Regions from separate parts of the Eubacterium sp. An3 genome, predicted to be linked through region 1. Evidence: predicted binding sites of a transcription regulator. Region 1 holds the regulator's gene; each other region holds the start of a gene.
The links. Region 1 encodes HrcA, which represses chaperone genes, less so after heat shock. Its sites were predicted from a motif close to TGTTAGCACTCNNNNNNNNNGAGTGCTAACA; they were not measured.

Region 1 (4,293 bases):
TGATACGTTTTACTTCCAGTCCGGCAATCTTTCCGGCATCTTTTGTTGCCTGTCTCTGTGCGTCGTTGAAGTATGCAGGAACAGTGATAACTGCCTCTGTTACTTTCTCGCCCAGGTAGTTCTCTGCATCAGATTTTAATTTCTGTAAAATCATAGCGGAAATCTCCTGTGGAGAATATTTCTTGCCGTCAATATCTACTTTGTAATCAGTACCCATATGACGTTTGATGGAAGAAATAGTCTTGTCAGCGTTGGTTACTGCCTGACGTTTTGCCGGCTCACCGACAACTCTTTCTCCTGTCTTTGTAAATGCAACAACAGAAGGGGTTGTTCTCATACCCTCTGCGTTTGTGATAACTACAGGCTTTCCACCTTCCATAACTGCTACACATGAGTTTGTTGTACCTAAGTCAATACCAATAATCTTACTCATTATTCATTCCTCCTAAAATCAACTATATCTGTAATCACTGATCTTGCCGACCGGCCAGCGGTCTGCTCCATCAGCTCTAGTTGGCAACTTTTACCATGCTGTGCCGAAGCACGCTGTCTTTGTACATATAGCCCTTCTGGAACTCTTCCACTACCAGGTTCTCACCCAGTTCTTCATCTTCCACATGCATCACCGCATTGTGGAAATCCGGATTGAATTCCTTACCGGCTGCATCCATCGCTTTCACGCCAATCTCATCAAAGACGGTCATGAGCTGCTGGTAGATCTTCTCAATGCCCTGGGCAAATGCGCCCTCTTTTTCCTCCTCGGAGAGAGCATCCAAGCCTCTTTCAAAGTTATCCACCACCGGAAGCAGCTTTGCGAGAACTTCCTTTGCGCCGATATCATACATGCGGCTCTGCTCTTTGGCATTACGTTTTCTGGCGTTCTCAAACTCCGCCATCAGCCGCTGATATTTGTCCGTGATATCGGCAAGCATCTCCTGGCTCTTCTTTAATTCTATCTCCAGAGCCCTGGCAGATTTCTTCTTTTTCTTCTTGCTGTCCGGCTCATCGGATTCTTCTTCGCCTTCTGCAGCATCGCCGGCAGCCTCCGCTGTCTCAGCTGCGTTCGCTTCCTCAGAAGCGTCTTCCTTCTGCTCCTCATCCTGAGCAGCTTCAGAAATGTTTTCGTCTACGATACTTTCGTCGAATTCTTTTTTATTCTCTTCCACTTAAGTACCACCTTTCTGTGATTTATTTTCTATGATTTATTATTGAAAATCTCATCTAAATCATCCGTCAGATTCTTGAGAGTATTTACCACCTTCTGATAATCCATCCGTTTCGGTCCGATGATACCGACCGTTCCGGTTCCCCCTTCCGCCAGTTCATAGGTCGCAGTCACGATGCTGCAATCCTTCAATGTCTGCACCGGGGTCTCATTACCGATGTAAACCTGGATTCCATGGCGTTCCTCCTGGTTCACCGTGTCATCCACAAGCTTTACAAGAGCTTTCTTCTCCACCAGAGTATCAAGAAGCGCCATGGTGTGATCCGGACTTACCAGCTCCGGATACTTCAGCATGTTTGTGGCGCCGCTGGTGTAAATCTCCATATCGTCTGCTTCGTGTATCGCCTCCACAATTCCATTAAAAACGCCTTCCAGAATGGAGGCATGCATTCCTGCCTGCACCTTCATGGTATGCACCAGCTCCAGATTAATATCCTTGAGCGTCAGCCCCTGCAGGAAAGAATTCAATAATATGTTGAGCTTAAGGATCTCGTCATTGCCAAGAGGATCTTCGATATTCATCAGAAGATTCCGCACCGTGTCATTGCCAAGAACAATGACCGCAAGAAGTCTCCGGCTGTCCACCATGGAAAGCTGTATGAACTTTATCTTTGATTCCTTAATCTGCGGCGTGGTGATGAGAGTGGCATAATTGGTATTGGCCGCCAGTACATCCGCCACGTTCTTAAGAACTTCCTCCATACGGTCCATCTTCTGCAGGAGAGCCTGCCGTTCCTTCCGAAGCTCATTCTCCCGGGCTGCAAACTCGCTCTCTTTCTCTTCCATCAGATGATCCACATAATAACGGTATCCCAAATCAGAAGGAATCCTGCCAGCAGATGTATGCGGCTGTAAAATATATCCCAGCTCTTCCAAATCTGCCATCTCATTACGAATGGTTGCAGAACTCAAATGCAAATCAGAATCTCTGGCAATGGTTCTGCTTCCCACCGGTTCACCCGTCTCAAGGTAAGTAGATATGATTGCCTTCAGTATTTTCATCTTACGTTCATCCAGATTCATAACTGTGTCCCTTCTTTCTTAGTTATTAGCACTCGTTTATGTTGAGTGCTAATATCTTTATAGATAACTTAGCACTATATACATTTCTTGTCAAGCATTAATTTCAAATTTTTATTTTTAACAGTTCAGGAAAATCCTTCACACTTCTATATAATAAGGACAGATATCCTCGTATCTGCCGTCCTTCATCCGGAACCCGCCCGGAATCACGCCAAGCTGCTTAAATCCGATCTTTTCGTAGAGATGCCGGGCCCCGGCGTTGGTTTTTACCACCGCGTTAAACTGCAGGATACGAAATCCCAGTCTGTGCGCCTGTGCGATGCTGTCCCGCACCAAAAGCTCTCCGATGTGCTGTCCCCGTGCTTCGGAGGCCACGGCGTAGCTTGCGTTGCTGATGTGCCCACAGCGTCCCACGTTGTTTGGATGAAGGATATAAAGTCCCAGTACATTTCCTGTGTCCGTGTCCTCCGCCACGCCGCAATGGCTCTGCTGCGCAAAAAATTCCGCGCCGGTCTGCGCGGTGAGAGATTCTTCCTGAGGGAAGGCGACGCCTTCCTCCACCACCTCGTTCCAGATGGCAGTCATAGAAGAAAGGTCTTGATTATTGTATTCTCTCACTGTGATGTTCATATTTTTTTTCCTTTCTCTCATCCGATATTTCATCGTAATATCTTCTTATCATTTTTACGTGGAAAAGGACTGCCAGCAGCAGCCCTTTCCCCATTTATCATTTTTTCTTTTTCACAACAATTTTTCCGTCAAAATCAAATTTCCGAAGCTGTCTTTTCACCTTTTTGTTCCGGACATACACCGTACATTTTTTGGAGAGATCGTAAAACGATCCTTTTTTAATATTTTTGGTGCGGATCACTAATTTTTCAAATTTGTTTTCTTTCCAGCCAAAATTCCCGTCAAATCGCTTGATATTTTTTGGCAGAGTCAGCTTCTTTAACTTCTTTGAACCAAGGAACACACCCTCTTCCAGCTTCTGAAGAGACTTGCTCAGACGAATGGAAGACAGTTTCTTCATTTCACCAAAGGCATATCTTCCGACAGTCTGCACCGAGTTCGGCATGGTCACGGACCGGATTGTATTGTTTCCATTGAAAGCGTATTCTCCGATGTGACGGACAAAATCTTTCACCTTGTATGTTTTAGCACTGCTGGTCACGTTATAAAGAATGGTTCCATCTTTGGAATATACGTCGTTATCGATGACCTGGAAATGCGGGTTGGACTCATCCGCGACAATCTGTACTGACGGACATCTCTTTATATCAATTCCAAACTCTGATCTGTAAACCGGCTCCCCGTAGCTGGACGGAAGAACAATTGTTTTTAATTTCGGGCAGTTAAAATAACTGACTTCATCCATATAGGAAACTTCTCCCTCGAACACAACTTCTTCCAGCTTTTTAAAACTGATCGCTCTGCCCTGAACTGTAATGCCCGGAGCAAATGTAATCTTTCTCAGAGACTCGTGGGCGGTATTGGTTTCTTTTAAATCCGCCTGCCCCCATCCTTCGCCAAAAGAATCATCGGAATCAACCATAAAATCGTCCTCATCCCACCAGAATGAACCCACCGGATAGGATTTACCGAGAAATTCCACTTCATTTCTTATGTAGACTTCCGAAAGATCAGAATCCGGGTCCAGTTCTGCGTGTCCCTTCGCTTCGGAATCCCAGTCTATCAACCAGTAACGTACACCATCCATGGTCACACTTGCCGCCTTCGCGTCAAAGGAATGCAGAAAGAACAGTCCCAGGAACAGGCATCCGCCCAGTATCACTCCCTGTAATAACTTCATTTTTTTCATAGATTTCCCTCCTTATCCTTCTTGTAATGCCCCTCCATACATTTATCCATACATTTAATTTTTTCTTGCCGCATAAGTAACATCTACTGTCTTCTCACACCGCAGTCTGCCTTCACCCCTGATACTGGTTTTGGAAAGATCCAGCTTCTGTACTTTGGTTCCCAGACAGCTTAAGAATCTTAACTTTCTGTTCTTTTTGAGATTCAGAGATGTTATGTTGGTATTT
Region 2 (4,293 bases), on a different contig from region 1:
AACTTCCTCCGAAGTCTGTAAAACCGGAACTTCCATAGCCAGACCCACGCGAGCCCGTACCGTGAAAAGCTGCTCCGCCGAAGCCGCCGTTCTTAAAGGCCCCGCCGAACAGATCGCTGAAAAAATCATCCATGTTCATATTGCCATCGCCGGTGTGAAAATGAAACTCCTGGTATCCGTTCCCATTGTTCCGGCTGTAGCTGTAACCATTGCCGCCGGCGCCAAAACCTCCGGAACCGCCCTCCGAGAAAGCCGCATGCCCGAACTGATTGTACATTTTCCGTTTCTCCTCATCACTGAGGATATCGTAAGCCTCAGAAACTTCTTTAAACCTTTCCTCCGCATGCCTGTCATTGGGATTCGTATCCGGGTGATATTTCTTTGCCAACTTACGATACGCCTTCTTAATCTCGGCGGCGCTGGCATTCTTTGCAACGCCAAGCACTTCATAATAATCTCTTTTTGCTGCCATTTCATCACCTTCCTTTATCAATCAACAGAACACGCGGCCGCACAACGGCGTCTATCCGGCCCCTCTATTCTGCGTCTTCCTCCGCAGTCTCCTCAGCATCGGCTTCCTTCTTCACAGCCGTCACTGTCACGACCTGCGCCTCCGGATCAGAGAGAACGTCTACCGCTTCATTTTTAAAGATATCCAGATCTTTGACTCTCAAAATATCTCCGACCTTCATATCGCCGACATCAAGAATGATTTTCTCCACCAGATTCTCTGGCAATGCCCGGTACTCAATCTCTTCCAGCTGTTCCTGAACGACTCCGCCGTCCACCTTGTCTCTGTTCTCCAGAACAATCTCAGCGACAGACTGTACCTTCTGGTTCTTCACCAGAGCCTGAAATTCAATCTCCTCCACAATATTATCGAGGGCATTATAATGAATCTCTTTAATCAGTACATTGTGCGTCTCTCCGTCAACCTCCAGAAGAATCTGACTTCCTTTGCTGTTATCCTTCAAAATGTGATTCACATCTTTTTTATCCATCTTCACGGGAATAGAACCTTCAATATCCTTTCCACATACATTTCCCGTCACAAAGCCTTCTCTTCTCAACCGCCGGGCCTTCACACTCATATCTCTTTTTTCCGCTTTTAAAACATCCATCTCTGATACCTCCACTATCTGCGTCAAAGCTTGAATTCCGGGCGGCTCCATAAGCCGCCCGCACCGCATTTCATAATTTAATTAATGAAATTATCCTTCAATATTAATGTATTTATTTTCTTCTACCACAGGTTTTGCTTCTTTTTTCGGAACAAACAGGTTCAAGATACCATGTTTAAACTCTGCCTTGATATCTTCCTGCGTTACATCTTCCCCTACGTAGAAGCTTCTCTGGCAGGCGCCGGCATAACGTTCTCTTCGAATATAACGTCCGGTCTCTTTCTCCTGCTCATCCTGATCGAGTCCTTTGGCTGCCTCAATAGTCAGATAACCATTCTCCAGAGAAACCTTAATCTCATCTTTCTTAAATCCCGGCAGGTCAACTTCAAGCTGATAGCCGTCCTTCATCTCTTTAATATCTGTCTTCATTAAATGATTAGCCTTCCGGCCATACAGCTTCTTCTGTGCTCTCTTCATATCTCTGTCATCATAGAACGGAAAATCATTAAAAAAGTCATCAAATAAATTTTCTCCAAAAATACTAGGCATCAACATAAATCATCGCTCCTTTTCCATTTGAAAAGTGGACACTCAGAATCCGCTTTTATACATTTATGAACCATCCGCTTCACAGCCGCCCACGGCATCATCACCATGCCGATTCCGGCTATTCCGCTTCAAGGTTCAACCATTACGTTTCCTGGAACTCCGGTTAGGAATTATCATGTACAGCTTCCTGTCTTTTTATCCCTCTTCCTTTGTTCTAGATGTAATATAACACTCATTATTAGCCATGTCAAGCATCGAGTGCTAATTATTTTGTGAAGATTTTGTGAACAAAAAAGCGTACTAATCTAATCATTCCATTTCACAATATCAAAATCCGGCCTTGCGAAGCTCATCCATCATAGCAGACCGCCTTTTATATCTCGTCCTCCAATCCTCTGCAATTTTCTCAGTCAGCTTTGCCCCTCCCGGATATCTCTTCACTTTTTTCATATAATGCATCAGTTCTCGGTAAGCATTTCGATTGGATGTAGTCTGCACCTTCTGTTTCACATATTCTGCATACATGTCTCTTACTTGCTCCGGAAACTCTTTTTTCAATATTTTCTCATAAATATCCAAATAAGAAATGTGACCATTCTGTCGAATCTCCTGCATCAAGCTTCCGTACATTTTCTCTTTTCTTAAAAACTCATACTTCATATGTTCCGGCAGTCCGGATTCCAGCAGCTTATTCTTATATTGCTCCCATTCCATCTCAGCACAACATTTTTTCAATTTGTAAATATAAATAAAATCCCTCTGCACACAATGAAACACCTGATAAAGCAATTCTTCTTTAAGAGCCGATAAATTTCCCGTCTTCTCATAAATCTCTATCAACCAACGGCTGTACTCTGCAGTCAGACGGGCATTCGCCTTATCCATCTTCTTACTTTCTTCTATGACATTTACCGCCTCTGTATATTGTCTGTTTTCCAAATATTCCCGAATCGCAGCTCTGCGAATTTCCGGAAAATTCCAGTACCGTCTGCAAAAGTCCTGAATCTCCTGCTCCGGATATTCCAGCTTTTCCATGATATCAATACAATCCAACAACGGCGAAGCATACGGACAGTAATATCCCCCTGATCCATTTTCATTTTCTGCCGCTGTTTCCTCCAAATGTGCCACATACTGCAGATTCCGCGCCAGATTTTCCTGCAAAGTTTCTTTATCCTGCAGGCGCTCCACCAGGAAATTCTCCGGATAATCTTCCAGAAAATCTACCACATACCCTGACCGATGCTCCCGAAACCACTGTCGCATTTTCTCCTTCTGCGCTGAATTACATTTCTCAAGAATCTCTTCCCATATTCTATAACATTCATCGGCCACCCAATTATGCTCTCCATTCGAGCCATCCAAGCCACGGGTTCCCACCTCATGAAAAACGTAATTGACCAGATCAAAAGCTTCCATTAAATGATTCTCCCGAACCAACGTCCCCACCTCTCTGTCCAGAAAATCACATAGTTCTTGCGCATAATCCATACCATCAAAATAGTCCACAAAGCCATTTCTGTCCGAATACCGCCAGGCGATCTCGTCCACTCGTTCTTTTATCCGCATCACCTGCACCGGCGTCACCGTCCCATACCGAATCATAATCCAATTATATAGTCCGGTATCTTCTCTCGCCTTTTTTTCCACAATCTCACGAAGCTCCGGCTCCGGAATCGTTGCAACTGCTTCCCGCAACTCATCCTGCTTCTTTTCTGCTTTCTCCTCACCGGTCGCACACTGATCCGTTACACTGTTCTTCCCAGGTTGAAATATTTCTTCTTCGATTGTATACAAAACTGCCGCCATGTGCTTACAGTAATATCCATCAGCCGCATAAGGGCAATCACAACCCATATCGTAAACTTTTTCATCCCGGATGCTGATCTCTACTTCATAATTCTCCGTCCCCGCCACCAACGCACGATATCCCTCTTGCGTTCTGGCAAGTTCCATAACATTTCCTTCTTCAAAATAATCAAAACCACGTTTTAAAATCTGGCTGCTGAACAGTGATTTCCATTCAAACATAATATTCCCTCCTGCTTGTATCCTTTTTTCCTTTTTATCCCGACTTTGATCTTAGAGCTTCATTAAAAAATTGCCATAGTCATCTGTCACGCTCGTTTGCATCACTGCACAGATTATTTTTCTTCAAAAGTAGTTTTCCTACTTCGGCAGCTCTTATTTTTTATTTCATTATCAGGATAACACATCTCGAGACTATGGTGTTTGTTTTTTCTTTGACTTTTACTGCGGTCAACTGGCAGCCACGGAGATAAAGGAGATAAAGGATGGGAGATAATACCTTATTATCCGGTATCTTTTTTAGAAACAGGCCTTCTCTAAATCCATATCAATACACAAGAGGGAAGAATAATGACTTTGGAAGAATTAAAAAAAGCCTTTTGTCAACTTAAAGAGAAAACTATTGCTTTGGTTTACACATTTCAAGGGGACACATCTGATGGATTCGAACATTTTTTTATATGGAAAAGTAAAATATTATCAAAATGGATGCTTCTCTAATTACCCAATACATTTATTTGTAATATGAGTATATTTTTTTATTTTCGGCATGAAATAATCCCCGCAGATTCTCTCTCTGCCAGGTTCAGATACA
Region 3 (4,293 bases), on a different contig from region 1:
ATGAGGTATATGAGTGTGCCTTTGCTCCAAATAAGACATATGAGGGTGAATTAGATATATCTCGTGATTTAAAAGAAATATGTATTCAGGTATGTAATGGAGAATAAAAAAGTTTTGGCAAATGTCAACTTCGTAGAAGATATTTTTTATGCTTGTTTCTTTTATAAAAAATTGTATAGATTTATTATATAGGGGATTACACAACTAGAAGCTGGAAATAGACTAATGTAGGTGTATTATTGAACAAGGAGAAGGAGCAGAATGAATTTTTTTAAAAGATTTAATGATTATAGTTGTATTTATGACAATAAAAAAGCATTGACGACATTGTCTCATTATACTAATTCAATAGATGCCGCGCTAAATATTTGCAAAGGTTGTTTTTGGATGACAGAGATCATGGATTTTGGAAATGATGATCCTAAAGAAGGGGTTCTTATTTTAGAAAAGGTTTTTGATTACATACAAAATAATATAGAGAGTCCAGAAATTAAGAAATATGTGACTGAATTTATAGGAGATGAACAATCAAGAAAAAAGTTTCTGAAAGATGATCATGCTACATTTGTGTTATCTACTTGTAAAAATAATAATTCAAACAAAATGTGGGAAAATTATGCAAAGGAAGAAGGGTATAGGATTGAAATAGATTTTAAATAATTTTGGGAATCAATAAGTGTTTCGATTAAAGGATTAAACAAAAAGGATAGGAATAATGAGATTGTTAAATATGCTCCTATAATTTATGAAGAGAGGAAACAAGAAAATATTGTAATGAAAGAATATATGGATCTGATAAACTCACAAGCCTTTGGAATAGTACTGAAGGAAAAAGTAAAATATACATTACAGCATTTGATGTATGTGGGGAATTTTTATAAGGATAGTTATTTTTTTGAGGAAGAAGAAGTTCGTTTTTTGATTAACACAATGATATATAGAGATGGGGGTATTGTAGATCTAATGCCAAAAAGGGAACTTAATAAAAATAATAATAAACATTATATTGAAATAAAGTTTGATCCGATGGCGATTATATTGGTAGAATGTAAAAACGAAAAGGCAAAAATTGAATTTTTATCAAAATCAGGCGTTGAATGGAAAAACAAGGTTAAAGTGTTATCGAAATAGCAATTCTACTAAGATCCATATTTTTTGAAAAATATTAACACTTACTCTTGTTATCGAAGTGTCGTCCTTTTCTAATTTTATAGTATATCAGTGTTGCAAATTGGATATTATGAATATATTATGGAACGTTTAAATGGGGGCCTTTTCTATTTTATAAAAATTAATATTTTTTACTTGTTATGAATGATAATCATCAAATATATTTAAGTTGTGGGTTTAATAAAAGATAGATATAATTATATCAAAAACTTAGGGGTGATTTTGGTGCATAAAGGTTCTACAAATGATATGAGGTTTCGTTTTGAGAAAATTGTTGCAGATATATTTGACAGTTATAATTTTACGACTAAGTTAACTTCAGGAACCAATATTAGAGGATATGATATATTAGCAAAGAAAAACAATATGAATTATATAGTTGAAGTAAAATTCTCACGGACTAATCAAATGCCTAATTCAACTTTATTTGATACTGCTTGTCGGCTAAAAGTATTTTGTGGAAACGGAGATATATCAAATCTCAATACCCCTGTTTTAGTTGTTGGGGCAAAGATTATTTCTAATCTTCGTAAAAGAATAGAAAATATTGGAGTGGTTGTTCTTGATATCCAAAATCTTCTATTTCTTGTACGAGATAATGAGGATCTCAAAGGTGAATTATTATCAATACTTGACTTTTCTGTCAATGACCTTTTACCAGACAAACCTAACACACAAATATTTAAACAGGGACATGAATTTGTCGCGCCATCTAAGACAAAGGGTGAACTTCTAAAAGAACGTGTATCTAATTGGAAAAATTCTATTGGTAATGCCGCATATGAGGATTTATGTTTTGAAACTTTAAACTACTTATTTAATGATGAATTATCTTTATGGCATAGACAAAAAACTTCGAGTTCTCAATTATACAGATTTGATTTAATCTGCAAAATAAAAGACGGTGATGTAAGCGGTTTATGGACAACCATATTGCAATGTTTTAATAGCAAATACATTATTTTTGAATTTAAAAATTATAAAGAAAAAATTACCCAAAAAGAGATATATACTACAGATAAATATTTGTACCTAAAAGCTTTAAGGGGAGTGGCAGTCCTGGTTTCTTGTAAAGGTGCTTCTACAAATGCCAATAAAGCAATTAGAGGCACTCTGCGTGAAAATGGAAAATTAATTATAAGTGTTAGCAATGCAGATCTTCTTAAAATGATTGATATAAAAATGAATGAAGGGGTTCCCGCTGATTATTTATATCAAAAATTTGATGAATTACTTATTGACTTGGAGAAATAAAATAACCTTTCTTGGAAAAATCTTTTTAAAAAGTTTAATTAGTTTTTGAAAATTGAGTTTTTTCAAAGGTCAAAAAAATAAAGTATTTAGCACTCGTCCCTTGACTTGGCTAACAAACTGTGTTATAAAATATGCAGAGGTTGTTATAGAAAGAATATAACAGCTTCTGCATATATGTTTTTATGCGAACATTTTTCAATCATTATTCCAAAGTAAGGAGGAATGAGCATGAATATTAATAAATTTACCCAGAAGTCTCTGGAAGCAGTGAATCAGTGTGAGAAGCTTGCCTATCAGTATGGCAATCCGGAGATTGACCAGGAGCATTTCCTGTACAGTCTCCTTACCATAGAAGACAGCCTGATTCTCAAGCTTATTGAGAAAATGGAAGTGAATAAAGAGGCGTTTTTGTCTCAGACCCAGCAGCTGATCGAGAAGAAGCCGAAGGTGTCCGGCGGACAGGTTTATATCAGCAAGAGTTTAAATGAGGTGCTGGTCAGTGCGGAGGACGAGTCCAAAGCCATGGGCGATGAGTATGTGTCTGTGGAGCATCTGTTCCTGTCGCTGCTGAAGCATCCGAATAAGGAAATTAAGAAGCTGTTTCAGGCGTACGGCGTGACCAGGGAGCGTTTTCTGCAGGCGCTGTCTACTGTGAGAGGCAATCAGAAGGTTGTGAGCGATAATCCGGAGGCAACCTATGAGACGCTGGAGAAATACGGTTATGATCTGGTGGAGAGAGCGAGACAGCAGAAGCTTGATCCGGTCATCGGCCGTGACGGCGAGATAAGAAATGTAGTGCGGATTCTTTCCAGAAAGACCAAGAATAACCCGGTACTGATCGGTGAGCCTGGCGTTGGAAAGACTGCCGTTGTGGAAGGACTGGCGCAGCGTATCGTCAAGGGCGATGTGCCGGAGTCCCTGAAGGATAAAAAGGTATTTGCCCTCGATATGGGTTCCCTGGTGGCGGGCGCCAAATACCGGGGCGAGTTTGAGGAGCGTCTGAAAGCGGTGCTGGAGGAGATTAAGGCCAGCGACGGACAGATTCTGCTGTTCATTGATGAGCTGCATACCATCGTGGGCGCCGGTAAGACGGAAGGCGCCATGGATGCCGGTAACCTGCTGAAGCCGATGCTGGCAAGGGGCGAGCTGCATTGTATCGGCGCCACAACTCTCAATGAGTATCGTCAGTACATTGAAAAGGACGCTGCTCTGGAGCGTCGTTTCCAGCCGGTCATGGTGGATGAGCCGACAGTGGAGGATACCATTTCCATCCTGAGAGGTCTGAAGGATCGTTACGAGGTGTACCACGGAGTCAAGATCACGGACTCTGCGCTGGTAAGTGCAGCGGTGCTGTCCAACCGGTACATTTCTGACCGGTTCCTGCCGGATAAGGCCATCGACCTGGTGGATGAGGCCTGTGCCATGATCAAGACAGAGCTTGATTCTCTGCCGACGGAGCTGGATGAGGTGCAGAGAAAGATCATGCAGCTGGAGATTGAGGAGGCGGCTCTTAAGAAGGAGACCGACCGTCTCAGTCAGGAGCGTCTGGCGGATCTGCAGAAGGAATTGGCGCAGATGCGGGAGGATTTCCAGATTCAGAAGGCAACCTGGGATCAGGAGAAGTCCGCCGTGGAACGTGTTTCCAAGATTAAGGAAGAGATTGAGGCGCTGAATAACGAGATTCAGATTGCTCAGCGCAATTATGATCTGAATAAGGCCGCCGAGCTGCAGTACGGTAAGCTGCCGGAGCTGCAGAAACAGCTGGCGGAAGAGGAAGAGAAGGCGAAGAGGGACGATGCTTCTCTGGTGCATGAGAGTGTCACCGATGAGGAAATCGCCAAGATTATCAGCCGATGGACGGGCATCCCG

Region 2: a site for HrcA is predicted at 1,907-1,937, ahead of B5F87_RS06465 (Hsp20/alpha crystallin family protein). Genes of this name have one in related genera too.
Region 3: a site for HrcA is predicted at 2,509-2,539, ahead of clpB (ATP-dependent chaperone ClpB). Genes of this name have one in related genera too.

The regions. Positions count from the first base shown of each region.
Region 1 covers NZ_NFIR01000005.1:75,966-80,258, forward strand. The annotation lists gene dnaK (molecular chaperone DnaK) at 1-433, opposite strand, end outside; gene grpE (nucleotide exchange factor GrpE) at 510-1,166, opposite strand; gene hrcA (heat-inducible transcriptional repressor HrcA) at 1,196-2,248, opposite strand; gene B5F87_RS07005 (GNAT family N-acetyltransferase) at 2,387-2,878, opposite strand; gene B5F87_RS07010 (leucine-rich repeat protein) at 2,976-4,067, opposite strand; gene B5F87_RS07015 (hypothetical protein) at 4,122-4,293, opposite strand, start outside.
Region 2 covers NZ_NFIR01000004.1:205,728-210,020, forward strand. The annotation lists gene B5F87_RS06455 (J domain-containing protein) at 1-472, opposite strand, end outside; gene B5F87_RS06460 (50S ribosomal protein L25) at 537-1,121, opposite strand; gene B5F87_RS06465 (Hsp20/alpha crystallin family protein) at 1,212-1,676, opposite strand; gene B5F87_RS06470 (SWIM zinc finger family protein) at 1,998-3,701, opposite strand.
Region 3 covers NZ_NFIR01000014.1:11,747-16,039, reverse strand. The annotation lists gene B5F87_RS11895 (P-loop NTPase fold protein) at 1-107, shown strand, start outside; gene B5F87_RS11890 (hypothetical protein) at 262-660, shown strand; gene B5F87_RS11885 (hypothetical protein) at 775-1,131, shown strand; gene B5F87_RS11880 (restriction endonuclease) at 1,396-2,424, shown strand; gene clpB (ATP-dependent chaperone ClpB) at 2,653-4,293, shown strand, end outside.